3 regions of the Enterobacter cloacae complex sp. IR5418 genome follow, and region 1 is predicted to be linked to each of the others. Evidence: predicted binding sites of a transcription regulator. Region 1 holds the regulator's gene; each other region holds the start of a gene.
What was found. Region 1 encodes PurR, which represses purine synthesis genes. Its sites were predicted from a motif close to CANGCAAACGTTTGCNTG; they were not measured.

Region 1 (9,525 bases):
CGCATCTGGCAAAAAGCACAGAACGTAAGAAAAAAACCACCAGTAAGACAGTTAAGAAAAAAACAACCGCTCAGACCAAAAAGACCGCCTCCAGCAAAAGTAAAACTCTCCGTTCCGGCACGCACAAAACCACCCGCAAAACCGCCAGCCTGGTTAACGAAAAATGCACCGTTCGCAAAGGCCATAAAACGAAATGCGCTAAAGTGACGAAGCTGGCTGACGTGCATAAAGCGCGCATGCAGAAAGCGCAAAAAACGGCGATGAATAAACTGATGGGGCAAATTGGTAAACCGTATCGCTGGGGTGGCACCTCTCCCCGCACTGGTTTCGACTGTAGTGGGCTGGTCTATTATGCCTATAAAGATCTGGTGAAGTTCCGCATTCCGCGCACCGCCAATGAGATGTACCATCTGCGCGACGCTGCGCCTGTAAACCGTGGCGAACTGCAAAATGGCGATCTGGTGTTCTTCCGCACCCAGGGTCGCGGCACGGCCGATCACGTTGGGGTATATGTGGGTAACGGTAAATTTATCCAGTCACCGCGCAGCGGCCAGGACATTCAGATCACCTCCCTCAGCGAAGATTACTGGGTGCGCCACTATGTGGGTGCGCGCCGCGTAATGACGCCAAAAACCATCCGCTAATCCCTGCCCTGCCGCCTCCGTGGCAGGGTAAGTTCCTCTTTTGCATACCCTTTCAATTTGCTATTCTGTCCTTGTTGTCTGTAGGGTTATTGGCAACGTATAAAACTATAAGGAGAGAAGCAATGTCGTTCGAATTACCTGCACTACCGTATGCAAAAGACGCCCTGGCCCCGCATATTTCTGCGGAAACCCTGGAGTACCATTACGGCAAGCATCACCAGACCTATGTCACCAACCTGAATAATCTGATCAAAGGTACCGATTTCGAAGGCAAAACGCTGGAAGAGATCGTGCGCAGTTCAGACGGTGGCGTATTCAACAATGCCGCTCAGGTGTGGAACCACACCTTCTACTGGCACTGCCTGGCACCGAATGCAGGCGGGGAACCTACCGGTGATCTGGCCGCAGCGATTAACGCCGCGTTCGGCAGCTTCGCGGATTTCAAAGCGAAGTTTACAGACGCCGCCGTTAAAAACTTTGGCTCCGGCTGGACCTGGCTGGTAAAAGAAGCCGATGGCAAACTGGCTATCGTATCCACCTCGAATGCGGGTACCCCTCTGACCACCCGCGCAACGCCGCTGATGACCGTGGACGTATGGGAACACGCCTATTACATTGATTACCGTAATGCGCGCCCGAACTACCTGGAACACTTCTGGGCACTGGTAAACTGGGAATTTGTTGCGAAGAACTTCGCCGCGTAAGAGACACGCAGAAGGGGCAGCCCTTCTGCGTTTTTGTTTATTCCGCCGTACACACCGCTTCAGGCTGTTTACGACCAGACATCATCACCAGCAGCAGTCCGAGTGCGGCAATGATTGCCCCCATCACCGGCACGAAGCTGTAACCCAAACCACCGGAGATCACCGCCCCGCCCGCTGCGGCCCCCAGCGCATTGCCCAGGTTAAACGCGCCGATATTAACGGACGAAGAAAGCCCCGGCGCTTCGTGCGCGACGCGCATCACGCGCATCTGCAACGGTGGCACGACGGCAAAGGTTGCGGCGCCCCACACCACCATGGCAATCGCAGCGCCCACTTCGTTACGCGCCAGCCACGGAATAGCGACCATGATGACAATCAGCAGGGTTAAGAAGCCTTTCAACGTCCCGCTGACGGAGCGGTCGGCAAATTTCCCGCCGAGATAGTTGCCAATCGAAAAACCGACGCCAATCAGCACCAGCATCGCGGTAACATAGAGTGGCGTTGCGTGGGTAATATCGTGCAGCACCGGGGAGATATAGGTATAAAGGGTGAACATCGCCCCCGCCCCCAGCACCGTGGTGAGCAGCGCGGAGAGCACCTGGGGACGCATCAGCACCGCCAGCTCCTTACGCACTTCCGGACGTTCTCCGGCACTCCCCTTTGGCAAAGAGAAGAACAGCGCGACCATGGCGACCACGCCCAGCACCGCGGTGGCGAGGAAAGACATACGCCAGCCGATGGCTTCTCCCAGCCAGGTGGCTGCCGGAACGCCGCCGATATTAGCGATCGTCAGGCCCATAAACATGGTGGCGACCGCACTGGCCTGCTTATGTTTTGGCACCACGCTGGCAGCAACAACCGAGCCCAGTCCGAAGAAGGCGCCATGGTTGAGGCTGGTCAGAATACGGGAAAGCATCAGCGTGGTGTAATCCGGCGAAATTGCGGAAAGCACATTTCCGAGAGTAAAAATTGCCATCAGGAAAATCAGCGCATTGCGGCGCGCACGGTGCGAAAGCAGCAGCGTCATCAGCGGCGCGCCCACCATCACGCCGATCGCGTAGGCGCTGATTAACATACCGGCCGCAGGGATAGAGACGTCCACCCCCCGGGCGATAACAGGCAGTAACCCCATTGGGGAAAATTCAGTGGTGCCAATCCCAAAAGCGCCAATCGCCAGGGCCAGCAGGGGAAAATTGATTTTCATGAATGAACTCCGGATGCCGTGTCCTGACACGACACAGAACTAAGAAGTCAAAAGCATGACATCAATCACAAAAAATGAGAAGTTAACATTTTGGCAAAAGATTTTTGCCGGAGAAGGAACAGTTGCAGAAAGAGAGGGAGAAGCGTCTCCCCCTGTGTAAATCAGTGCAGCGCAGCCGTTAATCCACCGGCGACGATAAGAGCAAGAACAACAATGGTGGTAAACAGCGAAAACTTCAGATCGGTACTCATCAATTTTTCTCCTTTTATTCACCCTACGAAAAGTGAGCTTGCTCATTTTTACACAGTTCAGGTCAAAAATCTTCCAGGATTTAAACGGATATCCACTTTACCTCTTCCCCTTTTCATCAAGATAGGACAAAATTCCACGCTAAATTTATTAGCGTACCGGCCACTGACCCCCTCCTGACGTCCTGTGTCGTTTTCCCGGCGTGTCGCAACTCATGTTTGCGTAATAAGGGTGAGAGAAGGCAAACGTTTACCTTCATATTTTTCAGGAGCTTAGGATATGGTCTGGAGTGACATTTAATGGCAACAATTAAAGACGTAGCAAAACGCGCAAACGTTTCCACTACAACCGTATCACATGTTATTAACAAAACGCGTTTTGTCGCTGAAGAAACACGTAATGCCGTCTGGGCGGCAATCAAAGAACTGCACTACTCGCCGAGTGCGGTCGCCCGTAGCCTGAAGGTTAATCACACCAAATCGATTGGCCTGCTGGCCACCAGCAGTGAAGCGGCCTACTTTGCTGAAATCATCGAAGCCGTAGAAAAAAACTGCTTCCAGAAAGGCTATACCCTGATTCTGGGCAACGCGTGGAACAACATTGAAAAACAGCGCGCTTACCTGTCGATGATGGCGCAAAAGCGCGTGGACGGTCTGCTGGTCATGTGCTCTGAATACCCGGAGTCGGTCCTTTCCATGCTGGAAGAGTATCGCCACATTCCAATGGTGGTGATGGACTGGGGCGAAGCCCGCGCAGACTTCACCGACTCCGTGATTGATAACGCCTTTGAAGGCGGTTACATGGCGGGGCGTTACCTGGTAGAGCGTGGTCACCGTGAGATTGGCGTGATCCCGGGGCCGCTGGAGCGTAACACCGGTGCTGGCCGTCTGGCCGGTTTCATGAAAGCGATGGAAGAGGCGCTGATCACCGTACCGGAAAACTGGATTGTTCAGGGCGACTTTGAGCCGGAGTCGGGCTATCGCGCCATGCAGCAGATCGTCTCCCAGCCACATCGCCCTACCGCGGTGTTCTGCGGCGGCGACATCATGGCGATGGGCGCGCTCTGCGCGGCAGATGAACTCGGCCTGCGCGTCCCGCAGGACATCTCGGTGATTGGCTATGACAACGTGCGCAACGCCCGCTTCTTTACCCCGGCGCTGACCACCATTCACCAGCCAAAAGATTCGCTGGGTGAAACGGCCTTCAATATGCTGATGGACAGGATCGTCAACAAGCGTGAACAGTCCCAGTCCATTGAAGTCCATCCGCGCCTGATTGAACGCCGTTCCGTTGCGGACGGTCCGTTCCGCGACTACCGTCGTTAATCCTTTTACGGGGTCAGCTATGCTGGCCCCCGTAACCACTCCCGGTTCAGCGTTTCGCTGTCACCCAGATAATCCAGCAGCCAGGCCATGGCGGGTGAGACGTCGTTTTGCTGCCACGTCAGACAGCACGCAGCATCCGGGAAGGGATTTTCCAGCGTCAGCGCCACCCACTCCCCCGCGTCGATGCGCGGACGCGCAAAATGCACCGGCACCATGCCAACACACAGCCCCGCGCTCAGACAGGTGGCTGACGACTCCCAGTCCGGCGCGACCACGCGGCGCTGATTATCCAGCAGCCAGGTAATGCGCTTGGGCAGCGAACGGGAAGTATCTTCCAGCACCAGCGAAGGCCAGTTGCGCAAGGTGTCATCGCTCAACGGCCCTTCCAGCGCCGCCAGCGGGTGATCGCGCGCGACTACGCAGGTCCAGCTCAGCATGCCCATGTCGCGAAACGCGTAGCGCCCACCAACCGGGATCGCCTGGGTTGCACCAATCGCCATCTCTGCCCTGCCGTCCGCCAGCGCGTCCCAGACGCCGTTGAACACTTCCTGCGATACACGCAGTTCGACGTCGGAAAAATGACGATAAAAATCGACGATCATCTGCCGGGTCCGTTCCGGCTTAACGATATTATCTACCGCGATTGAGAGATGCCCGCGCCAGCCGTTGGCGATCTGCTGACACTGCTCGCGGGTGATCTGCATTTTTTTGATAACAGACCGCCCTTCTTTCAAAAACCACGCTCCGGCAGGCGTGAGTTCTACATCGCGATGACGCCGCTCAAACAGCGGGACCGCCAGCCATGCTTCAAGCTGACGCACCGTATAGCTGATAGCCGAAGGAACGCGATGCAGCTCCTGGGCGGCACCGGTGAAGCTGCCGTTACGCGCCACGGCATCGACCACTTCAAGGGAATAATCTGACCACATCTTTTGCCTGCAAAATTTTTGAATGGACCCGCCAAATATTAGCGTTTCACAAGCCGCTTTGCACTCCCTACACTCTGCGCCAACGTACACCTGCCTCCTCAGGAGAATAAACAGTGCAACCCAGGAAAGGATTTTTAGTCTGGCTCGGCGGCTTAAGCGTGCTGGGCTTTTTGGCGACCGATATGTATCTGCCCGCGTTCGCCGCGATGCAGGAAGATTTGCAAACCCCTGCCGCCGCCATCAGCGCCAGTTTAAGCTTGTTCCTTGCCGGCTTTGCTTTTGCGCAATTGCTGTGGGGGCCGCTCTCGGATCGTTTTGGCCGTAAACCTGTCCTGTTGCTGGGGCTGGCGATTTTTGCCGTAGGCTGTCTGGGTATGCTGTGGGTCCGCGATGCCGCCTGGCTACTGGCGCTGCGCTTTATTCAGGCGGTCGGCGTCTGTGCCGCAGCGGTCACCTGGCAGGCGCTGGTGACCGATTATTATCCGGCCTCGCGCACTAACCGCATTTTCGCCACCATTATGCCGCTGGTTGGCCTGTCACCGGCCCTCGCCCCGCTGCTGGGCAGCTGGATCCTGGCGCATTTCGACTGGCAGGCCATTTTTGCCACGCTCTTTGCCATCACGCTGGTGCTCATGCTGCCCGCAATCGGGCTTAAACCAGCACATAAAAAAGAGACACATCCGGACGCGAAGCCCATTACTTTTACCACCTTACTGCGGGCAAAAGCCTATCGCGGTAACGTGCTGATTTATGCCGCCTGCTCTGCCAGCTTCTTTGCCTGGCTGACCGGTTCGCCGTTCATTCTGCATGATATGGGCTACAGCCCGGCGGCTATCGGCCTGAGCTACGTTCCACAGACCATCGCCTTCCTGGTGGGCGGTTATGGCTGTCGCGCCGCACTGCAAAAATGGGATGGCCAGCAGATGCTGCCCTGGTTACTGGTGCTGTATGCGTTAAGCGTGATTGCGACCTGGGGCGTAGGCTTTATTCCTGGCGCCGGGCTGGCAGAAATTTTGATTCCGTTCTGCGTCATGGCGATCGCGAACGGGGCCATCTACCCTATCGTTGTGGCCCAGGCGTTGCGTCCTTTCCCGCAGGCGACAGGCCGCGCTGCCGCGCTGCAAAATACCTTGCAACTTGGCCTGTGTTTCCTGGCCAGCCTCGTGGTCTCTGCGCTGATTGCCACACCGCTGCTCACCACTACCAGCGTGATGCTGGTTACCGTTGCGCTGGCAGGGCTGGGCTATCGCATGCAATCCTCTGCCCATCGCGCGCAGACAGAAACGTCGCACGCCTGATTGCATGGGAAATTATGTTAATAACCAGTGATTAGGTTGCTAACAATTTTCTGTTGAATCACCAAATTTTGCGGCCTATACTGAATTTGGTTCGATTAAATACGATAAATATTAAGTGTTAACGGGAGCCGGAGTGCTCCCGTTTTACCATGGAAGGCATTTCGGCAAGGGTCATCTCCCTTCCTCTGTTCTACGTCGGATATTAGCCTCACGGGCATTTACCGTGAGATTTCTCACAAACCAAAAAAGCGTCTACGCTGTTTTAAGGTTCTGATCACAGCAAGGTGATGGAGAAGCTATGAGTTCATCGTGTATAGAAGAAGTCAGCGTTCCGGACGATAACTGGTCCAGGATCGTCAGTGAACTGTTGGGACGTGCGGGCATTACGATTAATGGCGCATCCCCCTCCGATCCCCAGATCAAACATCCCGATTTTTTCAAACGCGTGTTACAGGAGGGATCGTTAGGGCTGGGTGAAAGCTATATGGACGGCTGGTGGGAGTGTGAGCGGCTGGATATGTTCTTCTCCAGCGTATTACGCGCCGGTCTTGAAAAACAGCTCCCTCGTCATTTCAAAGATACGTTACGTATCGCCTCCGCCCGCCTGTTCAATCTGCAAAGTAAAAAAAGGGCGTGGATCGTCGGTAAAGAGCATTATGACCTGGGCAACGATCTGTTCAGCCGTATGCTCGATCCTTTAATGCAGTACTCCTGCGGATACTGGAAAAAAGCGACCACCCTGGAAGAGGCGCAGCAGGACAAACTGCAACTGATCTGCGATAAATTGCAGTTACAGCCCGGTATGCGGGTGCTGGACATCGGCTGTGGCTGGGGTGGTCTTGCCTGGTTTATGGCGAAACATTTCGGCGTCAGCGTCGTCGGTGTCACCATTTCGGCTGAACAGCAGAAGATGGCGCAGGAACGCTGTCTGGGTCTGGATGTTGATATTCGGCTTCAGGACTACCGCGACCTGAACGAGCAGTTCGACCGCATTGTTTCCGTAGGCATGTTCGAGCACGTGGGGCCGAAGAACTACAAGACCTACTTCGAGGTTGCCGATCGTAACCTGAAGCCTGACGGAATTTTTCTGCTACACACCATCGGCTCTAAGCGCACCGATAACAATGTGGATCCCTGGATCAACAAATATATCTTCCCGAATGGCTGTTTACCCTCTGTTCGCCAGATAGCGAACGCCAGCGAACCGCATTTTATTGTGGAAGACTGGCATAACTTCGGTGCAGATTACGACACGACTTTGATGGCCTGGCATGAACGTTTCCAGGCTGCATGGCCTGAAATCGCCGACAACTATTCGGAACGATTCAAACGGATGTTTAGCTATTATCTCAATGCTTGTGCGGGCGCATTCCGCGCACGGGATATACAGCTATGGCAGGTGGTGTTTAGTCGTGGTATTGAACACGGTTTGCGTGTGGCCCGCTGAAAAATTAACCCCGGTTACCCGGGGTTATTTTTTATTCTTCTTCCACGGCCTTTATTATCGCCGCCTCTTTCGCCGCCAGCACGCGCTCAACGGTATCCACGACCGCCTGGGTCTGCGGATCGATTTCGATATTCACGCGCTGCCCCAGTTTTTTTGCGCCGAGCGTGGTACGTTGCAGCGTTTCAGGAATTAAATGCACGCAAAAACGCGTTGGCGTCACTTCACCGACGGTCAGACTAATCCCATCGATGCCAATAAATCCTTTATACAGGATGTATTTCATTAATGACGGATCCTGCACCTTAAACCAGATTTGACGGTTATTTTCCGAGGTGACGATTTTCGCCACTTCTGCGGTGGTCATAATATGGCCCGACATCAGGTGCCCGCCAATCTCATCGCTGAATTTCGCCGCCCGTTCAACGTTGACGATGTCCCCTACCACCAGCTCACCCAGGTTAGTGATGCGCAGCGTCTCTTTCATTAAATCGAAACTGATCTGGTTACCGTTAATTTCAGTCACCGTCAGGCAGCAACCGTTATGCGCTATCGACGCCCCGGTTTCAATGCCGTCGAGCATATATTCAGGCAGCTCAACCACGTGAGTACGGAAATTCGGTTTTTCATCAATGGACACCACTTTGGCTGTGCCCTGCACAATACCAGTAAACATGCTTACAGCTCCTGTTCATTCCGAACGGCGATGACACCGTATAATCCCACCACAATAACAGTTGAAAAAACAGGTTGCCAGTGATGCTCAATTTCTGGCGATTTTTTCACTAGATAATTAGTTAAACCCCGCTACAATAGCTGGCATCCCTCTGTTTTTTCTTCTTGCTGCCAGTTACGGCGGCCTTTTTAGTCTCTCAAATAACTACAATACAAAGGTGTTCACGTGCAGAAGTATATGATCGAAGCGCGTCAGTTATTGGCACTGGCAATACCGGTGATCGTCGCGCAGGTAGCCCAAACCGCAATGGGATTTGTGGATACGGTAATGGCCGGTGGTTACAGCGCCACTGATATGGCCGCCGTGGCGATCGGAACCTCAATCTGGCTCCCGGCCATTCTTTTTGGTCACGGCCTGCTGCTGGCGCTGACGCCTGTCATTGCACAGCTTAACGGCTCCGGTCGACGCGACCGCGTGGCCCATCAGGTGCGCCAGGGCTTCTGGCTGGCCGGGGGTGTCTCCTTACTGATTATGATCGTCCTGTGGAACGCCGGGTATATTATCCGCGCCATGCATAATATCGACCCGGCCCTGGCAGATAAGGCGGTCGGTTATCTGCGCGCCCTGCTTTGGGGTGCCCCCGGCTATCTGTTCTTCCAGGTGGCACGTAACCAGTGTGAAGGGCTGGCAAAAACCAAGCCGGGCATGGTGATGGGTTTTATCGGCTTGCTGGTGAATATTCCCGTGAACTATATCTTTATTTACGGTCATTTTGGCATGCCGGAACTCGGCGGCGTGGGCTGCGGCGTGGCGACGGCTGCGGTGTACTGGGTGATGTTCGGCTGTATGATCACCTACATTAAACATGCGCGATCCATGCGTGATATTCGTAACGACACCACGTTCAGCGCGCCTGACTGGACGCTCATGACCCGTCTCTTTCAGCTGGGGCTGCCCATTGCGCTGGCGCTGTTCTTCGAAGTGACGCTGTTTGCCGTCGTCGCCCTGCTGGTATCGCCGTTAGGGATTATCGATGTGGCAGGACACCAGAT
Region 2 (9,525 bases), on a different contig from region 1:
ACTGGCGCCGTGGGCGAAGCCCTGCTTGAAACCCTTGCTGAGCGTCAGTTCCCGGTGGGTGAGATTTACGCGCTGGCGCGTACCGACAGCGCAGGAGAACATCTGCGTTTCGGCGGGAAATCCGTGATGGTGCAGGATGCCGCCGCGTTTGACTGGACGCAGGCTCAGCTGGCGTTTTTTGCCGCAGGAGCGGAAGCCACGGCGTCTTATATTGAAGAAGCGACCAATTCAGGCTGTCTGGTGATCGACCTGAGCGGCCTGTTCTCCCTGGAGCCGGATGTGCCGCTGGTGGTGCCGGACGTCAACCCGTTTGTGCTGGCTGACTACCGCAACCGTAACGTCATCGCGGTACCGAACAGCCTCACCAGCCAGCTGCTGACCGCGCTGAAGCCGCTGATCGACGACGGTGGTCTGTCGCGTATTTCCGTGACCAGCCTGCTGTCTGCCTCCGCTAACGGCAAAAAGGCTGTTGATGCGCTGGCAGGGCAGAGCGCGAAGCTGCTGAACGGCGTCCCGATCGACGAAGATGATTTCTTTGGCCGCCAGCTGGCGTTTAACATGCTGCCGCTGCTGCCGGATCGTGAAGGTTCGGTGCGGGAAGAGCGTCGTATTGTCGATGAAGCGCGCAAAATTTTGCAGGATGACGGGCTGATGATCTCCGCGAGTGTCGTGCAGTCTCCGGTCTTTTACGGCCACGCGCAGATGGTCGGCTTTGAAGCCCTGCGTCCGCTGGCGGCTGAAGAAGCCCGCGACGCGTTTGGCCGCGGTGAGGACATTGTCCTTTCCGAAGAGAGCGAATTCCCGACCCAGGTGGGCGACGCCACCGGCAGCGCGCATCTCTCCGTGGGCTGTGTGCGTAACGATTACGGAATGCCGGAGCAGGTGCAGTTCTGGTCCGTTGCCGACAACGTGCGTTTTGGCGGCGCGCTGATGGCGGTCAAAATCGCGGAAAAACTGGTGCAGGAGTATCTGTACTGATGTCTGATGTGGAACAGAAGCCGGTCCACAGAATTGCCCTCGGCATTGAGTACGATGGCAGTAAATACTATGGCTGGCAGCGTCAGAATGAGGTGCGCAGCGTCCAGGAGAAGCTGGAGAAAGCGCTCTCTCAGGTGGCGAATGAACCGATAAGCGTTTTCTGTGCGGGCCGCACCGATGCCGGCGTTCACGGCACGGGGCAGGTGGTGCATTTTGACACCACCGCCGTTCGCAAAGACGCGGCCTGGACGCTGGGTGTAAATGCGAATTTGCCTGGTGACATTGCCGTGCGTTGGGTGAAAGCTGTGCCGGATGATTTTCACGCGCGATTCAGCGCGACGGCGCGGCGCTACCGTTATGTCATCTACAACCAGCGCCTGCGTCCGGCGGTGTTAAGCCAGGGCGTGACGCATTTTTATGAACCGCTCGATGCAGAACGTATGCAGCGTGCGGCGCAGTGCCTGATTGGAGAGAATGATTTTACGTCGTTTCGTGCGGTGCAGTGTCAGTCCCGTACGCCGTGGCGTAACGTCATGCACATTAACGTCAGTCGTTATGGCGCGTATGTGGTGGTGGATATCAAAGCCAATGCCTTTGTACATCATATGGTGCGGAATATTGTGGGCAGCCTGATGGAAGTGGGCGCCGGACACCAGCCGGAGAGCTGGATTGCAGAACTGCTGGCAGCGAAGGACAGAACGCTTGCGGCAGCAACGGCGAAAGCGGAAGGGCTGTATCTGGTTTCGGTGGATTATCCGGACCGGTTCGACCTGCCAAAACCGCCAATGGGCCCGCTGTTTTTAGCGGACTAAACAAAGGTGCAATTAGGGCTTAGACAATATGGACGTAATACGTTTTCTGATTGATTTCATCCTGCATATTGATGTTCACCTGGCGGAGCTGGTCGCGCAGTACGGCGTCTGGGTGTATGCCATTCTGTTCCTGATCCTGTTCTGTGAAACCGGTCTGGTGGTGACCCCGTTCCTGCCGGGCGATTCGCTGCTGTTTGTGGCGGGTGCGTTATCCGCGCTGCCAACGAATGATCTGAATGTCCACCTGATGGTCGTCCTGATGATCATTGCCGCAATTATTGGTGATGCGGTCAACTACACCATCGGGCGGGTATTTGGCGAGCGGTTGTTCAGTAATCCGGACTCGAAGATTTTCCGTCGCAGTTATTTAGATAAAACCCATGCGTTCTATGAGCGCCATGGCGGCAAGACCATTATCCTTGCCCGCTTTGTGCCTATTGTGCGTACATTTGCACCGTTTGTGGCGGGAATGGGCCACATGTCCTATCGTCATTTTGCAATGTATAACGTGGTGGGCGCACTGCTGTGGGTGCTGCTCTTTACCTATGCGGGCTACCTGTTTGGCGATCTGCCTGTGGTTCAGGAAAATCTTAAGTTACTGATTGTAGCGATTATTGTGCTGTCCGTTCTGCCGGGGGTGATCGAAATCATTCGTCACAAACGCGCGGCGGCAAAACAAGCGAAGTAAATGCACGCTGGCGGTTCGACCACTTTTTTATCCAAAGTTTCGGGCTGTTATGTTTTAATGTGCAACATTCATGGTCTGTTGGAGGCAAAAATGGCATTATTCGCCTCTTACAGCAAAACTGGCATACGACCAGGTTCAGGCAGAAAGGTTATCAATGAGCTGGATTGAACGAATTAAAAGCAACATTACCCCGACGCGTAAAGCGAGCATTCCTGAAGGGGTATGGACGAAGTGTGATAGCTGCGGCCAGGTTCTGTATCGCGCAGAGCTGGAACGCAATCTTGAGGTGTGTCCGAAGTGTGACCACCACATGCGTATGTCGGCGCGCAACCGCCTGCATAGCCTGCTGGACGAAGGTTCTCTGGTAGAACTGGGCAGCGAACTGGAGCCAAAAGATGTGCTCAAGTTCCGCGACTCCAAAAAATACAAAGATCGTCTGGCCTCTGCACAGAAAGAGACCGGCGAGAAAGACGCGCTGATCGTCATGAAAGGCACCCTGCATGAGATGCCAGTGGTTGCCGCCGCGTTTGAGTTCTCCTTCATGGGCGGCTCAATGGGCTCTGTGGTGGGTGCGCGTTTCGTGCGTGCCGTTGAGCAGGCGCTGGAAGACAACTGCCCGCTGATCTGCTTCTCCGCCTCCGGTGGGGCACGTATGCAGGAAGCGCTGATGTCCCTGATGCAGATGGCGAAAACCTCTGCGGCGCTGGCGAAAATGCAGGAGCGCGGTCTGCCGTACATTTCGGTACTGACCGACCCAACTATGGGTGGCGTCTCCGCAAGCTTCGCGATGCTGGGCGACCTGAACATCGCCGAGCCAAAAGCGCTGATCGGCTTTGCCGGTCCTCGCGTTATCGAGCAGACCGTGCGTGAAAAACTGCCGCCGGGCTTCCAGCGCAGTGAGTTCCTCATCGAGAAAGGCGCCATCGATATGATCGTCCGCCGTCCGGAAATGCGCCTCAAACTGGCCAGCATTCTGGCGAAGCTGATGAATCTGCCAGCGCCGAACCCGGACGAGCCGCGCGAAGGCGTGGTGGTACCGGATCAGGAACCCGAGGCCTGATAACTGAAAAGGGCAGGGCCGAATGGCGCTGCCCTTTTGCTTTCTAACCGTTAATGACAACCGGGCATCATGGAAAATAAAAGCATTCCTCAAGCCACGTCGCCCCTGGCCGCGTGGCTTTCTTATCTGGAAAATCTGCACAGTAAAACTATCGACATGGGCCTTGAGCGCGTAAGCCAGGTTGCCGCGCGTCTTGACGTGCTGAAACCCGCGCCTTTCGTGTTTACCGTCGCCGGCACTAACGGTAAAGGCACCACCTGCCGCACGCTGGAATCTGTCCTGATGGCGGCGGGATACAAGGTTGGCGTATACAGCTCGCCGCATCTGGTGCGCTATACCGAGCGCGTGAGGGTGCAGAACACCGAGCTGGCGGAATCGGCCCATACGGCGTCGTTCGCTGCTATTGAAGCTGCGCGCGGGGAAACCTCATTAACCTATTTTGAATACGGCACCCTGTCGGCGCTGTGGCTGTTTAAACAGGCACAACTGGACGTGGTGATCCTGGAAGTGGGGCTGGGCGGGCGTCTGGATGCCACCAATATGGTGGATGCGGATGTCGCCGTCGTCACCAGCATCGCGCTGGATCACACCGACTGGCTGGGTCCGGACCGCGAAAGCATTGGTCGCGAGAAGGCCGGTATTTTCCGCGCCAACAAGCCCGCCGTGGTCGGTGAGCCGGACATGCCGCACACCATTGCTGATGTCGCAAACGAGAAGGGCGCACATCTGCTGCGTCGCGGCGAAGACTGGCAGTATGAGGTGCAGGACAACGGCTGGCGCTTTAGCGACGCCCACGGCGTGCTGGACAACCTGCCGCTGCCGCAGGTGCCACAGCCTAACGCGGCGACCGCGCTGGCGGCACTGCGCGCCAGCGGATTAGCGGTAAGCGAGCAGGCGATCCGTGACGGCATTCAGAACGCACTGCTGCCGGGGCGTTTTCAGATTGTGAGCGAGTCGCCGCGTCTGATTCTGGACGTGGCGCATAACCCGCACGCGGCGGCGTACCTCGCAGGACGTCTCAAATCGTTACCAAAAACCGGGCGCGTGCTGGCGGTTATCGGTATGCTTCATGATAAAGATATTGGCGGTACGCTGGCCTGCATGGAGAGTGTGGTCGATAGCTGGTATTGTGCTCCTCTGGAAGGGCCGCGCGGCGCGACTGCTGAGCAGTTGATGGAACATCTCGGCAAAGGCGAAATCTACAGCAGTGTGGTTTCGGCCTGGCGTGCTGCGATGGCGGAGGCTAAACCAGAAGATACCGTGCTGGTGTGTGGATCATTCCACACGGTGGCACATGTCATGGAAGTGATGGACGCGGGGAGAACCGGTGGCGAGTAAGTTTCAGAACCGTTTAACAGGAACCATTGTGCTGGTCGCGCTCGGGGTGATTATTCTCCCGGGTCTGCTCGACGGGCAGAAAAAGCATTACCAGGATGAATTTGCGGCCATACCGCTGGTACCTAAGCCGGGCGATCGCGAGGAGCCCGACATGCTGCCAGCGGCAACGCAGGCGCTGCCTGCCCAGCCGCCGGAAGGCGCAGCGGAAGAGGTGCGCGCAGGTGATGCAGCCGCGCCGTCGCTCGATCCTTCGCGTCTGGCGACGAACAATAACATCGAGATTGATCCGGTGCCGGTAGAACAGCCTAAGCCTGTTGAGAAGCCAAAACCGGTGGAGAAGCCGCAGCCGAAACCGCAGCGGGATAAAGCGGCCGAGCAACTGGCAGCCGCCTCAGACACGCCACCGCCAGCAAAACAAGACGCGGCACCGACCGGTAAAGCCTACGTTGTTCAGCTCGGTGCGTTGAAAAACGCTGATAAGGTCAATGAGATCGTGAGTAAACTGCGCGGTGCGGGATACCGTGTTTATACTTCACCCACCACGCCGGTGCAGGGTAAAATCACCCGTATCCTTGTAGGGCCGGATGCGTCGAAGGATAAGCTCAAAGGTTCGCTGGGCGAGCTGAAGCAGATCTCCGGGTTGAGCGGTGTGGTGATGAACTACAGCGCGAACTGATAAGATCTACCCCCCTCACCCTAACCCTCTCCCCAGAGGGGCGAGGGAATGGTTTGCTCCCTCTCCCTTGAGGGAGAGGGCTGGGGTGAGGGGGAATGGCAGGCGTCCAAAGAGACGTAATAAGCCAACGGCGTTGAGCATTTTTTCAGCGCCTTTTTTATTTATGCGTGGGAAGGAAATCCCTACGCAAACGTTTTCTTTTTCTGTTAGAATTCGCCCCGAACTGGATGACAGGGCGTTAAATCGTGGGACACATATGGTCTGGATTGATTACGCCATCATTGCGGTGATTGGTTTTTCCTGTCTGGTTAGCCTGATCCGTGGCTTTGTTCGTGAAGCGTTATCGCTGGTAACCTGGGGTTGTGCTTTCTTTGTTGCCAGTCATTACTACACTTACCTGTCTGTCTGGTTCACGGGCTTTGAAGATGAACTGGTCCGAAACGGAATCGCCATCGCGGTGCTGTTTATCGCGACGCTGATTGTCGGCGCTATCGTCAATTACGTGATAGGTCAGCTGGTCGAGAAAACCGGTCTGTCAGGAACGGACAGGGTGCTCGGCATCTGTTTCGGGGCGTTGCGAGGCGTGCTGATTGTGGCCGCGATCCTGTTCTTCCTGGATACCTTTACCGGGTTTTCCAAAAGTGAAGACTGGCAAAAATCGCAGCTCATTCCGGAGTTCAGCTTCATCATCAGATGGTTCTTTGACTATCTGCAAAGCACGTCGAGTTTCTTGCCCAGGGCATAAACCCTGAGATGTGGCTTAACGAGGAAAAGACGAATGTGCGGTATTGTCGGTATCGCCGGTTTCATGCCGGTAAACCAGTCGATTTATGACGCGTTAACGGTGCTTCAGCACCGTGGGCAGGATGCTGCGGGTATCATCACCATTGATGCAAACAACTGCTTCCGTTTACGTAAGGCGAATGGCCTGGTAAACGATGTGTTTGAAGCCCGCCATATGCAGCGTCTGCAAGGTAATATGGGGATCGGTCACGTTCGTTATCCTACTGCTGGCAGTTCCAGCGCCTCTGAGGCTCAGCCTTTTTACGTTAACTCCCCGTATGGCATCACGCTTGCCCACAATGGCAACCTGACCAACGCCCACGAGCTACGTAAAAAGCTGTTTGAAGAGAAACGTCGCCACATTAACACCACCTCTGATTCTGAAATCCTGCTCAATATCTTTGCCAGTGAGCTGGACAACTTCCGCCATTATCCGCTGGAAGCAGACAACATTTTTGCCGCCGTTGCCGCGACTAACCGCCTGATCCGTGGCGCGTACGCTTGCGTAGCGATGATCATCGGTCACGGTATGGTAGCCTTCCGCGATCCAAACGGCATCCGCCCGCTGGTGCTCGGCAAACGTGACCTCGGCGATGGACGCTCCGAGTATATGGTTGCCTCCGAAAGCGTGGCGCTGGATACCCTGGGCTTCGAATTCCTGCGTGATGTCGCGCCAGGCGAAGCGGTCTACATCACTGAGAAGGGCCAGCTGTTTACCCGTCAGTGCGCCGACAACCCGGTGAGCAACCCGTGCCTGTTCGAATACGTTTACTTCGCGCGTCCGGATTCGTTCATCGACAAGATTTCCGTTTACAGTGCGCGCGTGAATATGGGCACCAGGCTGGGCGAGAAGATAGCCCGTGAGTGGGACGATCTCGACATCGACGTGGTGATCCCAATCCCTGAAACCTCCTGTGATATCGCGCTGGAGATTGCCCGCATTCTGGACAAGCCGTACCGTCAGGGCTTCGTGAAGAACCGCTACGTGGGCCGCACCTTTATCATGCCGGGCCAGCAACTGCGTCGTAAATCCGTACGTCGTAAGCTGAACGCTAACCGTGCCGAGTTCCGCGACAAGAACGTGCTGCTGGTGGATGACTCCATCGTGCGCGGCACGACGTCTGAGCAGATCATCGAGATGGCGCGCGAGGCCGGGGCGAAGAAAGTGTATCTTGCCTCCGCAGCCCCAGAAATTCGCTTCCCGAACGTGTACGGCATTGATATGCCAACCGCTAACGAGCTGATTGCGCATGGTCGTGAAGTGGATGAGATTCGCCAGATCATCGGGGCCGACGGCCTGATTTTCCAGGATCTGAACGATCTGATCGACGCGGTGCGCGCCGAGAACCCGGATATTCAGCAGTTCGAATGCTCGGTGTTCAATGGGATCTACGTGACGAAAGACGTTGACCAGCAGTATCTCGACTACCTTGATTCGCTGCGTAACGACGATGCGAAAGCCGTCCAGCTGCAAAACGATCTCGAAAGTTTAGAGATGCACAACGAAGGTTGATGCGCATGCAGGTGAGGGCGCTCGCCCTCACTTGCAACTCCCCGTAAAATCCTGCACAGTCTGCCCTGAAATCAGCAAGGGCGAAAATCATGAAACGACTCATTGTAGGGATCAGCGGTGCCAGCGGCGCGATTTATGGCGTCCGGCTGTTACAGGTGCTGCGTAACGTTCCAGGCGTAGAAACCCATCTGGTGATGAGCCAGGCGGCGCGTCAGACCCTCTCTCTTGAAACCGATCTCTCGCTGCGCGACGTGCAGGCCCTGGCTGACGTTGTCCACGATGCCCGCGATATCGCCGCCAGCATCTCCTCAGGCTCGTTCAAAACGGCCGGTATGGTGATCCTGCCCTGTTCCATTAAAACCCTCTCCGGCATTGTGAACAGTTATACCGACACGCTGGTGACGCGCGCGGCGGATGTGGTGCTGAAAGAGCGTCGGCCGCTGGTGCTCTGCGTGCGGGAAACGCCGCTGCATCTTGGCCATTTGCGCCTGATGACCCAGGCTGCCGAACTGGGAGCCGTGATTATGCCGCCGGTCCCCGCGTTCTATCATCGCCCGCAGTCGCTGGACGATGTCATTAACCAGACCGTTAACCGCGTGCTGGATCAGTTCGATATCGACCTGCCGGAAGATCTCTTTACCCGCTGGCAGGGGGCGTGAAACTGTGCACACACAAGGTGCATGAAAAGACAATTTGCCCTGTTTCAGGGCAAAACTGCAACCGCGATCATATCCTCGACATTTAATTCGCTTTTTCCCTTTTTCTCTTTCCGGTTCGTTCGGCAGACCTGCTATCTTTCACCATTAAGGCAGTATCGCAACGTTTTATTAACATATTTAACGTCGTAGTTTTTATCCGACGACAATGTGGCATAAGACCTGCAAGAGCAGCCTGCAACACAACACACAACATAAACCATAATAAAATCACGGTTCTTGAGGGTAAATGTATGAAGAAGACGGTTCTGGCTCTGTCTTTGCTCGTGGGCTTGAGTGCAGCAGCAGGCAGCTATGCAGCGCTTCCACAGACAGTTCGTATCGGTACAGACGCAACCTATGCGCCATTCTCATCCAAGGATGCGAAAGGCGATTTCGTAGGGTTTGATATCGATCTGGGAAATGAGATGTGCAAACGCATGGAAGTGAAATGCACATGGGTGGGCAGTGACTTTGACGCGCTGATCCCGTCGCTGAAAGCCAAGAAAATTGATGCCATTATCTCTTCTCTCTCCATCACGGAAAAACGTCAGCAGGAGATCGCCTTCTCTGAGAAGCTCTACGCTGCCGATTCACGTCTGATTGCCGCGAAAGGTTCCCCCATCCAGCCGACCATCGACTCGCTGAAAGGCAAGCATGTTGGTGTGCTTCAGGGCTCGACTCAGGAAGGTTACGCGAATGCCAACTGGCGCGAGAAGGGCGTCGATGTGGTTGCCTACCAGAATCAGGATTTGATCTATTCTGACCTGGCGGCAGGCCGTCTGGATGCCGCGTTCCAGGATGAAGTCGCCGCGAGCGAAGGCTTCCTGAAACAACCTGCGGGTAAAGAGTACGCCTTTGCCGGCCCGTCGGTAAAAGACAAAAAGTACTTTGGCGACGGCACCGGTATTGGCCTGCGTAAGGATGATACCGAACTGAAAGCCGCCTTCGACAAAGCGTTTAATGAGCTGCGTAAAGACGG
Region 3 (9,525 bases), on a different contig from region 1:
GACTCACGCGCTGGCCGACATGAGCGGATTCGCCTTCGATCGTATTTTTATGGTCACCGAGCCTGACGGTACGTTTATCACCGCTCGTCAGTTCCCGCAGATGGTTCGCTTTACCCCTTCCCCGCTTCATGACGGTTTGCATTTGACCGCGCCGGACGGCTCAAGCGTCGTGATCCGCTTTGCTGATTTTGCGCCGGTTGATGCGCCAACGGAAGTGTGGGGCAATCATTTTACCGCGCGTATTGCGCCGGAAAGCATTAACCAATGGCTGAGCGGCTTTTTCTCCCGTAACGTTCAGCTGCGCTGGGTGGGACCTGCGCTGACCCGTCGCGTGAAGCGCCACGACGCGGTTCCTCTCTCCTTCGCGGATGGTTTTCCCTTCCTGCTAACCAGCGAGGCCTCGCTGCGTGATTTACAAAACCGTTGCAAAGCCAGCGTGCAGATGGAGCAGTTTCGCCCGAATCTGGTGGTGACCGGAGCGGATGCCTGGGATGAAGATACCTGGAAAGTGATCCGCATCGGCAGCGTTATTTTTGATGTCGTGAAGCCGTGCAGCCGCTGTATTTTTACCACCGTCAGCCCGGAGAAAGGCCAGAAACACCCTTCCGGCGAACCGCTGAAAACCTTGCAGTCATTTCGTACCGCGCAGGATAACGGTGATGTCGACTTCGGTCAGAACCTGATCCCCCGCTCCAGCGGCGTGATCCGCGTGGGCGATGAGGTCGAAATTCTGACCCGCGGGCCTGCCAGGTTGTACGGCGCAGGTCAGGAAGAAGAGATGGTTGACGTTGTGACCAACGTCGCTTCCGCGGTGGATATTCACTGGGAAGGCAAAGTTATCCGTGGTAACAATCAGCAGGTGCTTCTGGAGCAGCTGGAGCAGGCGGGTATTCGCGTCCCGTATTCCTGTCGCGCGGGGATTTGCGGATGCTGTCGCATCAAACTGGTCGAGGGTGAAGTGAGTGCCCTGAAGAAATCGGCGATTGGCAATGACGGCACGATCCTGTGCTGTAGCTGCGTGCCAAAAACGAGCGTACAGCTCGAAGCTTAAACCGCCTGTTCAAGGCTGAAGGAATCGACGCGCAGCTGTGGCTTCAGCCTGTCATTCATTACTTTAATGGCATCACCTAACTGCATGACTCGCCCGGCAATGGTCACGCCGGGTTGGGCCAGCAAACAGAGCGCGGCGTTTTCACCGGGTTCAACCACCAGCAAATTCACCTCTTCTTCGGTATCGCTCAGATTGACGCTTGCCGCATCGCCGATAGCCGGGGTCCAGCTCATGCCGTGCGCGAGGAAATGCCAGCTTTTCGGCATTTGTGGTTTCAGGAAACGGATCGCCACCAGCGCATTTAAAACCAGTTCAGCGCGCTGTTCTTTGGAGAGATCGAACTCGCGGCATTTTTCTTCAAAAGAGAAATAGAGTGCAGCATCGTCAACGCAAAAGCCTGAAGGAGCAAACGCGTCTGGCGTTAACATTCGGCGCGCAAAACGAGAGCGAAACAACATGCCATTGGCTAAGTCGAGCATCATACGGTCATGCTCGTCACAAAAATACCAGCGCCAGTTATCGTCAGGTTTAATTCGCATGTTTCTCTCCCGTCCCCTAAACGTCCTGTACTAAAAATGTCCTGTTTGTCGCTTCGCTTATAACACCAGTAATAAAAGACTATAATGTCTAAATAAGCAACAATGACGGAATATAAAACAACCAGGGCTGGAAATAAAGCCCTGGTTGTCTGATTAAGAGAAAAGATTAGATATGCGTGACGATTTCTTTAATCAACGGCGGCCCTTTAAAAATAAAGCCGGAATAAATTTGCACCAGCGATGCGCCTGCCGCCATCTTCTCACGTGCAGCGATGACGGAGTCAATGCCACCCACGCCAATAATCGGCAGCTGGCCTTTTAATTCCGCGGAGAGTGCGCGAATAATTTCGGTGCTTTTTAATTGTACCGGACGGCCGCTTAATCCACCCGCTTCGTCACAGTTTTTCATTCCCTGGACGAGAGAGCGATCGAGTGTCGTATTGGTTGCAATCACACCATCAATATTATGGCGAACTAAACTGTCGGCAACCTGGATCAATTCTTCAACCGAAAGATCCGGGGCGATCTTAACCGCGACCGGGACATATTTTTGGTGGATCGCCTGTAGCGCCGTTTGTTTATTTTTAATGGCGCTAAGAAGATCGTCGAGCGCTTCGCCATATTGTAATGAACGCAGCCCCGGGGTGTTAGGCGAGGAGATATTCACCGCGATATAACCGGCATAGGCATAGACTTTTTCCATACAAATCAGATAGTCATCTTTACCCTGCTCAACCGGCGTATCTTTATTTTTGCCAATATTAATACCCAGCACGCCATCAAAATGGGCTTTTTTAACGTTCTCCACCAGATGATCGACGCCAAGATTATTAAAGCCCATGCGGTTGATCAGCCCCTCGGCTTCAACCATGCGGAACAGACGCGGCTTATCATTTCCCGGCTGCGGGCGCGGCGTCACCGTCCCGATTTCGATCGAGCCAAAGCCCATCGCACCGAGTGCATCAATACATTCGCCATTTTTGTCCAGACCGGCCGCCAGGCCCAGTGGATTTTTGAAGGTCAGGCCCATGCACTGAACTGGTTTTTCTGGCACGTTTTGACGCACCAGCGCGGCCAGAGGCGTTCCTGTAATACGGCGTAACTGCTGAAATGTAAATTCATGAGCGCGCTCAGGATCGAGCTGGAAAAGGGCTTTACGAACGAAGGGGTAGTACATGAACTCTCCTGGATTCCCGGTGTGCAAACCGGGAGGGGATTATGTGCGATCCCGCCCGGAAAGGGAATTGACCTGTGGCAAAAAAAGCCATGTAAAACGCAATCGTTTACTTATCGGTTCGCTTCTTATGCATTTTTCTGCATTCATCCTGAGGATAAATCATTTAGTGGAATAACCACACAATGTCACACTCCTGAAAATTGTTATGAATGTTAGATAAAAGCAAACAATTAGTTATAAGGAGCAACCATGCGCGTCATTACTCTGGCCGGAAGCCCCCGCTTCCCCTCTCGCTCCAGCGCTCTGCTGGAATACGCTCGCGAAAAGCTTAATGCTCTGGATGTGGAAGTGTGCCACTGGAATTTGCACAATTTCGCACCTGAAGATCTGCTCTACGCCCGTTTCGACAGCCCGACGCTGAAAACCCTGATCGAACAGCTTAAGGGTGCTGACGGGCTGGTCGTCGCGACCCCGATTTATAAAGCCTCTTTTTCCGGCGCACTGAAAACGCTGCTCGATCTGCTGCCTGAACGCGCGCTGGAGGGTAAAGTCGTCCTGCCGCTGGCCACAGGCGGTACGGTAGCCCATTTACTGGCGGTGGATTATGCCCTTAAGCCGGTACTGAACGCGCTGAAAGCGCAGGAGATCCTGCATGGCGTCTTCGCTGACGACTCACAGGTGATCGACTACCAGCATAAACCGCATTTCACGCCAAACCTGCAAACCCGCCTCGACAGTGCGCTCGACACCTTCTGGCACGCCCTGAATCGTCGGGATCGCCATGCAGCGGCATTTTATCAAACACAAGGAGTGGCGCATGTTTAAAACCATTACCCGTATCGGGCTGGCAGGTCTGCTGGCAGTGGCGTCGCTGGCTCAGGCGACGGAGAAAGCACCGGAGAGCCTGCGTATCGGTTATCAGAAAGGCAGCGTCAGCATGGTGCTGGCGAAAAGCCATGCGTTGCTGGAGAAGCGTTTTCCGAAGACCACATTCTCGTGGGTCGAATTCCCTGCCGGACCACAGATGCTGGAGGCTTTAAACGTCGGGAGTATTGATTTAGGCAGCACCGGCGATATCCCGCCGATCTTTGCGCAGGCTGCCGGGGCGGATCTGGTTTACGTTGGCGTTGAGCCAGCCAAGCCGAAGGCAGAGGTGATCCTGGTGCCGGAAAACAGCGAGATCAAAAGCGTCGCCGATCTTAAAGGTCATAAGGTTGCTTTCCAGAAAGGTTCCAGCTCGCACAACCTGCTGCTGCGCGCGTTGCAGGAGTCCGGCCTTACATTCACCGATATCCAGCCCGTTTACCTGACGCCTGCCGATGCGCGCGCTGCGTTTCAGCAAAAAAATGTTGATGCCTGGGCTATCTGGGATCCGTACTACTCCGCCGCACTGTTGCAGGGCGGGGTACGGGTGCTGAAAGACGGCACCTCCCTGAAGCAGACCGGTTCGTTCTACCTGGCAGCACGTCCTTACGCTGAAAAAAATGGCGCCTTTATTCAGCAGGTGCTGGATACCTTCACCCAGGCCGATGCGCTGACCCAGAGCCAGCGTCAGCAGAGCATTACGCTACTGGCAAAAACCATGGGCCTGCCTGAACCGGTGATCGCCACCTATCTGGATCACCGACCACCCACCACCATTGCACCGGTTGATGCCCACGTTGCCGCTCTCCAGCAACAAACGGCAGACCTCTTTTATCAAAACCGCCTGGTTCCAAAGCAGGTGAATATTCGCGAACGCATCTGGCAACCCGATGGCATTGAAGGAAAAAAATCATGAGTCTGAATCTTTTCTGGTTTTTACCCACCCACGGTGACGGACACTATCTTGGCACAGAAGAAGGCGCCCGCCCGGTTGATCACGGCTATTTACAGCAGATCGCCCAGGCAGCAGACCGCATCGGTTTTACCGGGGTGCTGATCCCGACGGGCCGCTCATGTGAGGATGCGTGGCTGGTTGCCGCGTCAATGATCCCCGTCACCCAGCGCCTGAAATTCCTGGTAGCCCTGCGCCCGAGCGTGGTGTCGCCAACCGTCGCAGCGCGTCAGGCGGCAACGCTGGACAGGCTTTCCAACGGCCGTGCGCTGTTCAACCTGGTAACGGGCAGCGATCCGCAGGAGCTGGCGGGCGACGGCGTCTTCCTCGATCATACCGAGCGTTATGAAGCCTCCGCAGAGTTTACCCGCGTCTGGCGACGTCTGCTGGAAGGGGAAACCGTTACCTTCGAAGGAAAACATATCCACGTTCGTGATGCGAAACTCTACTTCCCGCCGGTACAGCAGCCGCGCCCGCCGCTCTATTTTGGCGGATCGTCGGATGTGGCCCAGGATCTGGCCGCCGAACAGGTCGATCTCTATCTGACCTGGGGTGAACCGCCTGAACTGGTGAAAGAGAAAATTGCCCAGGTACGCGCTAAAGCCGCAGAACATGGCCGTACGGTGCGCTTCGGTATTCGCCTGCACGTGATCGTCCGCGAAACCAGCGACGAGGCCTGGCAAGCCGCCGACCGTCTGATCGCTCATCTGGACGACGGCACCATCGCCAAAGCACAGGCGGCGTTTGCCCAGACTGACTCCGTGGGCCAGCACCGGATGGCCTCCCTGCACAACGGCAAGCGCGAAAATCTTGAGATCAGCCCGAACCTGTGGGCCGGGGTGGGTCTGGTGCGCGGCGGCGCGGGCACGGCGCTGGTCGGCGACGGTCCTACCGTGGCGGCACGCATTAATGAGTACGTGGAACTGGGGATCGACAGCTTTATCCTGTCTGGCTATCCGCATCTGGAGGAGGCGTACAAGGTAGGTGAACTGCTGTTCCCGCATCTGGATGTCGCTATCCCGGCCATTCCGCAGCCACGTCAGCTTCAGTTACAGGGCGAAGCCGTGGCGAACGCGTTTATCCCGAGAAAAGTCGCGCAAAGCTAAGGAGTCACTATGTCTGCAACCGCACAAAAATGGCTGCTGAGCGCCGCGCCATGGTTTCTGCCCGTCGGCATTGTCCTCGTCTGGCAACTGGCGTCGTCAATTGGCTGGCTGTCGAGCCGCATATTGCCCTCTCCGGAGGGCGTTGTGAAAGCATTCTGGTCGCTCAGCGCCAGCGGTGAGCTATGGCAGCACCTTGCCATCAGCTCCTGGCGCGCGGTAATCGGCTTTTCGATTGGCGGAAGCATCGGCCTGACGCTGGGACTGATCAGCGGCCTGTCACGCTGGGGTGAGCGGCTGCTGGATACCTCCATTCAGATGCTGCGTAACGTGCCGCATCTGGCGCTGATCCCGCTGGTTATCCTGTGGTTTGGCATTGATGAGAGCGCCAAAATTTTCCTCGTGGCGCTGGGGACGTTGTTCCCTGTTTATATCAATACCTGGCATGGGATCCGTAATATCGATCGCGGCCTGGTTGAGATGGCCCGCAGCTATGGTTTGTCCGGTTTTGCCCTGTTTACCCATGTGATCCTGCCGGGCGCCCTGCCCTCCATTATGGTTGGGGTGCGTTTTGCGCTCGGCCTGATGTGGCTGACCCTGATCGTGGCGGAAACCATTTCGGCTAACTCCGGTATTGGTTATCTGGCAATGAACGCCCGCGAGTTCCTGCAAACGGACGTGGTGGTGGTTGCCATTATCCTTTATGCCCTGCTCGGCAAACTTGCGGACGTCAGCGCCCAGTGGCTGGAACGTAGCTGGCTGCGCTGGAACCCGGCCTACACCGCTCAGGAGGCGAAAGCATGAATACTGCACGACTGAACCAGGGAACACCGTTACTGCTGAACGGCGTGACCAAACGCTACGGCGATAACACCATTCTGAATGCGCTGGATCTGCATATTCCTGCCGGACAGTTTGTGGCCGTTGTCGGTCGCAGCGGTGGCGGCAAGAGTACCCTTCTGCGTCTTTTAGCCGGGCTGGAAGCGCCAAACGGCGGTGACATTCTGGCAGGCACCACGCCGCTGGCCACGATTCAGGATGATACGCGCATGATGTTTCAGGACGCGCGTCTGCTGCCGTGGAAAACGGTGATGGATAACGTCGGGCTGGGTCTGAAAGGCAGCTGGCGGGAGGACGCCCGGCAGGCACTCGCCGCAGTCGGGCTGGAACATCGCGCGGGAGAGTGGCCTGCGGCCCTGTCGGGCGGTCAGAAGCAGCGCGTGGCCCTGGCCCGGGCGTTAATCCACCGCCCCGGCCTGTTACTGCTTGATGAACCGCTCGGCGCGCTTGATGCTCTGACCCGGATCGAGATGCAGGATCTGATTGAGACCCTCTGGCAGACGCACGGCTTTACGGTGCTGCTGGTGACGCATGATGTAAGCGAAGCTGTGGCAATGGCAGACCGGGTGCTGTTAATAGAAGACGGGAAAATTGGTCTGGATCTGACGGTGGATATTCCACGTCCTCGCCGTGTGGGATCGGCCAGACTGGCGGAGCTGGAAGCCGAAGTGCTGGATCGGGTGATGAAGCGTGGGGTAAGTGAACGGGTGTTGATTAAAGCTAATGCCTGATGCCCTCACCCCGGCCCTCTCCCACAGGGAGAGGGAGAAAAAACTAAAAACGGCAACCGAGGTTGCCGTTTTGCTTTTACCTGCCCACCGGGCAATTTTTTTATTACGCTAAGGCCTTAGCAATCTTCTCGTACAGATCGCCAGACAGGTTTTCCAGCCCTTTCAGTTGCTCAAGCGCGGCGCGCATTTTCGCCTGGCGCTGCGCATCGTAGCGTTTCAGGCGGATCAGCGGCTCAATCAGACGAGACGCCACCTGCGGGTTACGGCTGTTCAGCTCGGTCAGCATTTCAACCATGAACTGATAACCGCTGCCGTCTTCGGCATGGAACGCGGCCGGGTTGCTGCTGGCGAATGCGCCAATCAGAGAGCGGACGCGGTTCGGGTTGCTCATGGTGAACGAACGGTGCTTCAGCAGGCTGCGGACCTTGCTGAGTACATCGGCTGCCGGGCTGGTGGCCTGAAGAATAAACCACTTGTCCATCACCAGACCATCCTGATGCCACTTGTCGTCGTACTCCTGCATCAGCGCATCGCGGCACGGCAGCTCGGCGGCAACGCTTGCAGCCAGCGCGGCCAGCGCATCCGTCATGTTATCGGCTTCGTGGTACTGCTTGCTGACCAGCGTGTTCGCCAGCTCTGCCTCACCAAATGCCAGATAGCGCAGGCAGGTATTGCGCAGGGAACGTTTACCGATATCCGCATGTTCCACCCGGTACGCGTCCAGCTTGTTGGCGTTGTAAATGGCAAGGAACTCATCTGCCAGTTCGGTCGCCAGCGTGCGGGTCAGTGCTTCACGCACGGCGACAATCGCAATCGGGTCGATGATGTCAAACAGCTCGGCGATTTCAGTCGCAGACGGCAGCGTTAAAATTTCAGCCGCCAGCGCCGGGTCAATCTTCTCATCCAGCAGGATGGCACGGAACGCGTCGGCCACATGAACCGGCAGCGTCAGCGGCTGGCCCTGCTGGTAACGGTTCACGTTAAGCTTGATGTAGGTCGCCAGCAGGCTTTGTGCCGCATCCCAGCGAGAGAAATCGTTGCGTGCGTGTCGCATCAGGAACGTCAGCTGCTGATCGCTCCACTTGTACTCAAGTTTAACCGGCGCGGAGAACTCGCACAGCAGGGCAGGAACAGGCTGGAAATAGACGTTATCAAAGATAAAGGTCTGCTCTGCCTGGGTCACGTTCAGCACGTTATGTACCGGGTGACCGCCCTTCTGTAACGGGATCACGTTGCCTTCGTTGTCGTACAGTTCAACGCTGAACGGAATGTGCAACGGATGTTTCTCTTCCTGTTCGGCCGTTGGCGGCATGCGCTGGCTGATGGTCAGCGTGTACTGCTCGGTTTCCGGGTTGTAGTCGTCTTTGACCGTCACAATCGGCGTACCGGCCTGGCTGTACCAGCGGCGGAAATGAGAAAGATCGACGTTAGAGGCGTCTTCCATCGCCTGGACGAAGTCATCGCAGGTAGCCGCACTGCCGTCGTGACGCTCGAAGTAAAGCTGCATCCCTTTCTGGAAATTCTCTTCGCCCAGCAGGGTGTGGATCATGCGGATAATTTCAGCGCCTTTTTCATACACCGTCAGGGTGTAGAAGTTATTCATCTCAATGACTTTGTCCGGACGGATCGGGTGCGCCATTGGGCTGGCATCTTCTGCAAATTGCAGACCACGCATGGTACGTACGTTGTTGATGCGGTTCACCGCCCGCGACCCCAGATCGGAACTGAACTCCTGATCGCGGAAGACGGTTAAACCCTCTTTCAGGCTGAGCTGGAACCAGTCGCGGCAGGTGACGCGGTTCCCGGTCCAGTTGTGAAAATATTCGTGCCCGATAACGCGTTCAATATCGAGATAATCTTTATCCGTTGCGGTATCGGTACGCGCAAGCACGTATTTGGAGTTAAAGATGTTAAGACCTTTATTCTCCATCGCGCCCATGTTGAAGAAATCGACAGCAACGATCATATAGATGTCGAGGTCATATTCGAGGCCAAAGCGCATTTCATCCCACTTCATGGAGTTGATGAGGGAGGTCATTGCCCACGGCGCGCGGTCAAGATTGCCACGATCCACGAACAGCTCCAGCGCGACTTCACGGCCAGAGCGCGTTTTAAAGGTGTCGCGCAGAACATCGAAATCTCCCGCCACCAGCGCAAACAGATAGCAGGGCTTCGGGAATGGATCCTGCCACTGCACCCAGTGACGACCATTCTCCAGTTCCCCCTCGCCAATCCGGTTGCCGTTGGAGAGCAGGTACGGGTACAACG

Region 2: a site for PurR is predicted at 5,736-5,753, ahead of cvpA (colicin V production protein). Genes of this name have one in related genera too.
Region 3: a site for PurR is predicted at 2,863-2,880, ahead of pyrD (quinone-dependent dihydroorotate dehydrogenase). Genes of this name have one in related genera too.

Annotation. Positions count from the first base shown of each region.
Region 1 covers NZ_JBMKHS010000047.1:11,498-21,022, forward strand. The annotation lists gene ACOTX7_RS21965 (C40 family peptidase) at 1-644, shown strand, start outside; gene sodB (superoxide dismutase [Fe]) at 767-1,348, shown strand; gene ACOTX7_RS21975 (MFS transporter) at 1,386-2,552, opposite strand; gene ACOTX7_RS21980 (YnhF family membrane protein) at 2,714-2,803, opposite strand; gene purR (HTH-type transcriptional repressor PurR) at 3,101-4,126, shown strand; gene punR (DNA-binding transcriptional activator PunR) at 4,144-5,055, opposite strand; gene punC (purine nucleoside transporter PunC) at 5,169-6,353, shown strand; gene cfa (cyclopropane fatty acyl phospholipid synthase) at 6,652-7,800, shown strand; gene ACOTX7_RS22005 (riboflavin synthase) at 7,832-8,473, opposite strand; gene mdtK (MATE family efflux transporter) at 8,699-9,525, shown strand, end outside.
Region 2 covers NZ_JBMKHS010000001.1:141,852-151,376, reverse strand. The annotation lists gene ACOTX7_RS00680 (aspartate-semialdehyde dehydrogenase) at 1-978, shown strand, start outside; gene truA (tRNA pseudouridine(38-40) synthase TruA) at 978-1,790, shown strand; gene ACOTX7_RS00670 (DedA family protein) at 1,819-2,478, shown strand; gene accD (acetyl-CoA carboxylase, carboxyltransferase subunit beta) at 2,633-3,538, shown strand; gene folC (bifunctional tetrahydrofolate synthase/dihydrofolate synthase) at 3,608-4,876, shown strand; gene dedD (cell division protein DedD) at 4,866-5,552, shown strand; gene cvpA (colicin V production protein) at 5,809-6,297, shown strand; gene purF (amidophosphoribosyltransferase) at 6,331-7,848, shown strand; gene ACOTX7_RS00640 (UbiX family flavin prenyltransferase) at 7,938-8,507, shown strand; gene argT (lysine/arginine/ornithine ABC transporter substrate-binding protein ArgT) at 8,798-9,525, shown strand, end outside.
Region 3 covers NZ_JBMKHS010000012.1:67,408-76,932, forward strand. The annotation lists gene ACOTX7_RS11865 (YcbX family protein) at 1-1,051, shown strand, start outside; gene zapC (cell division protein ZapC) at 1,048-1,590, opposite strand; gene pyrD (quinone-dependent dihydroorotate dehydrogenase) at 1,757-2,767, opposite strand; gene ssuE (NADPH-dependent FMN reductase) at 3,017-3,592, shown strand; gene ACOTX7_RS11885 (sulfonate ABC transporter substrate-binding protein) at 3,585-4,547, shown strand; gene ssuD (FMNH2-dependent alkanesulfonate monooxygenase) at 4,544-5,689, shown strand; gene ssuC (aliphatic sulfonate ABC transporter permease SsuC) at 5,699-6,490, shown strand; gene ssuB (aliphatic sulfonates ABC transporter ATP-binding protein) at 6,487-7,257, shown strand; gene pepN (aminopeptidase N) at 7,361-9,525, opposite strand, start outside.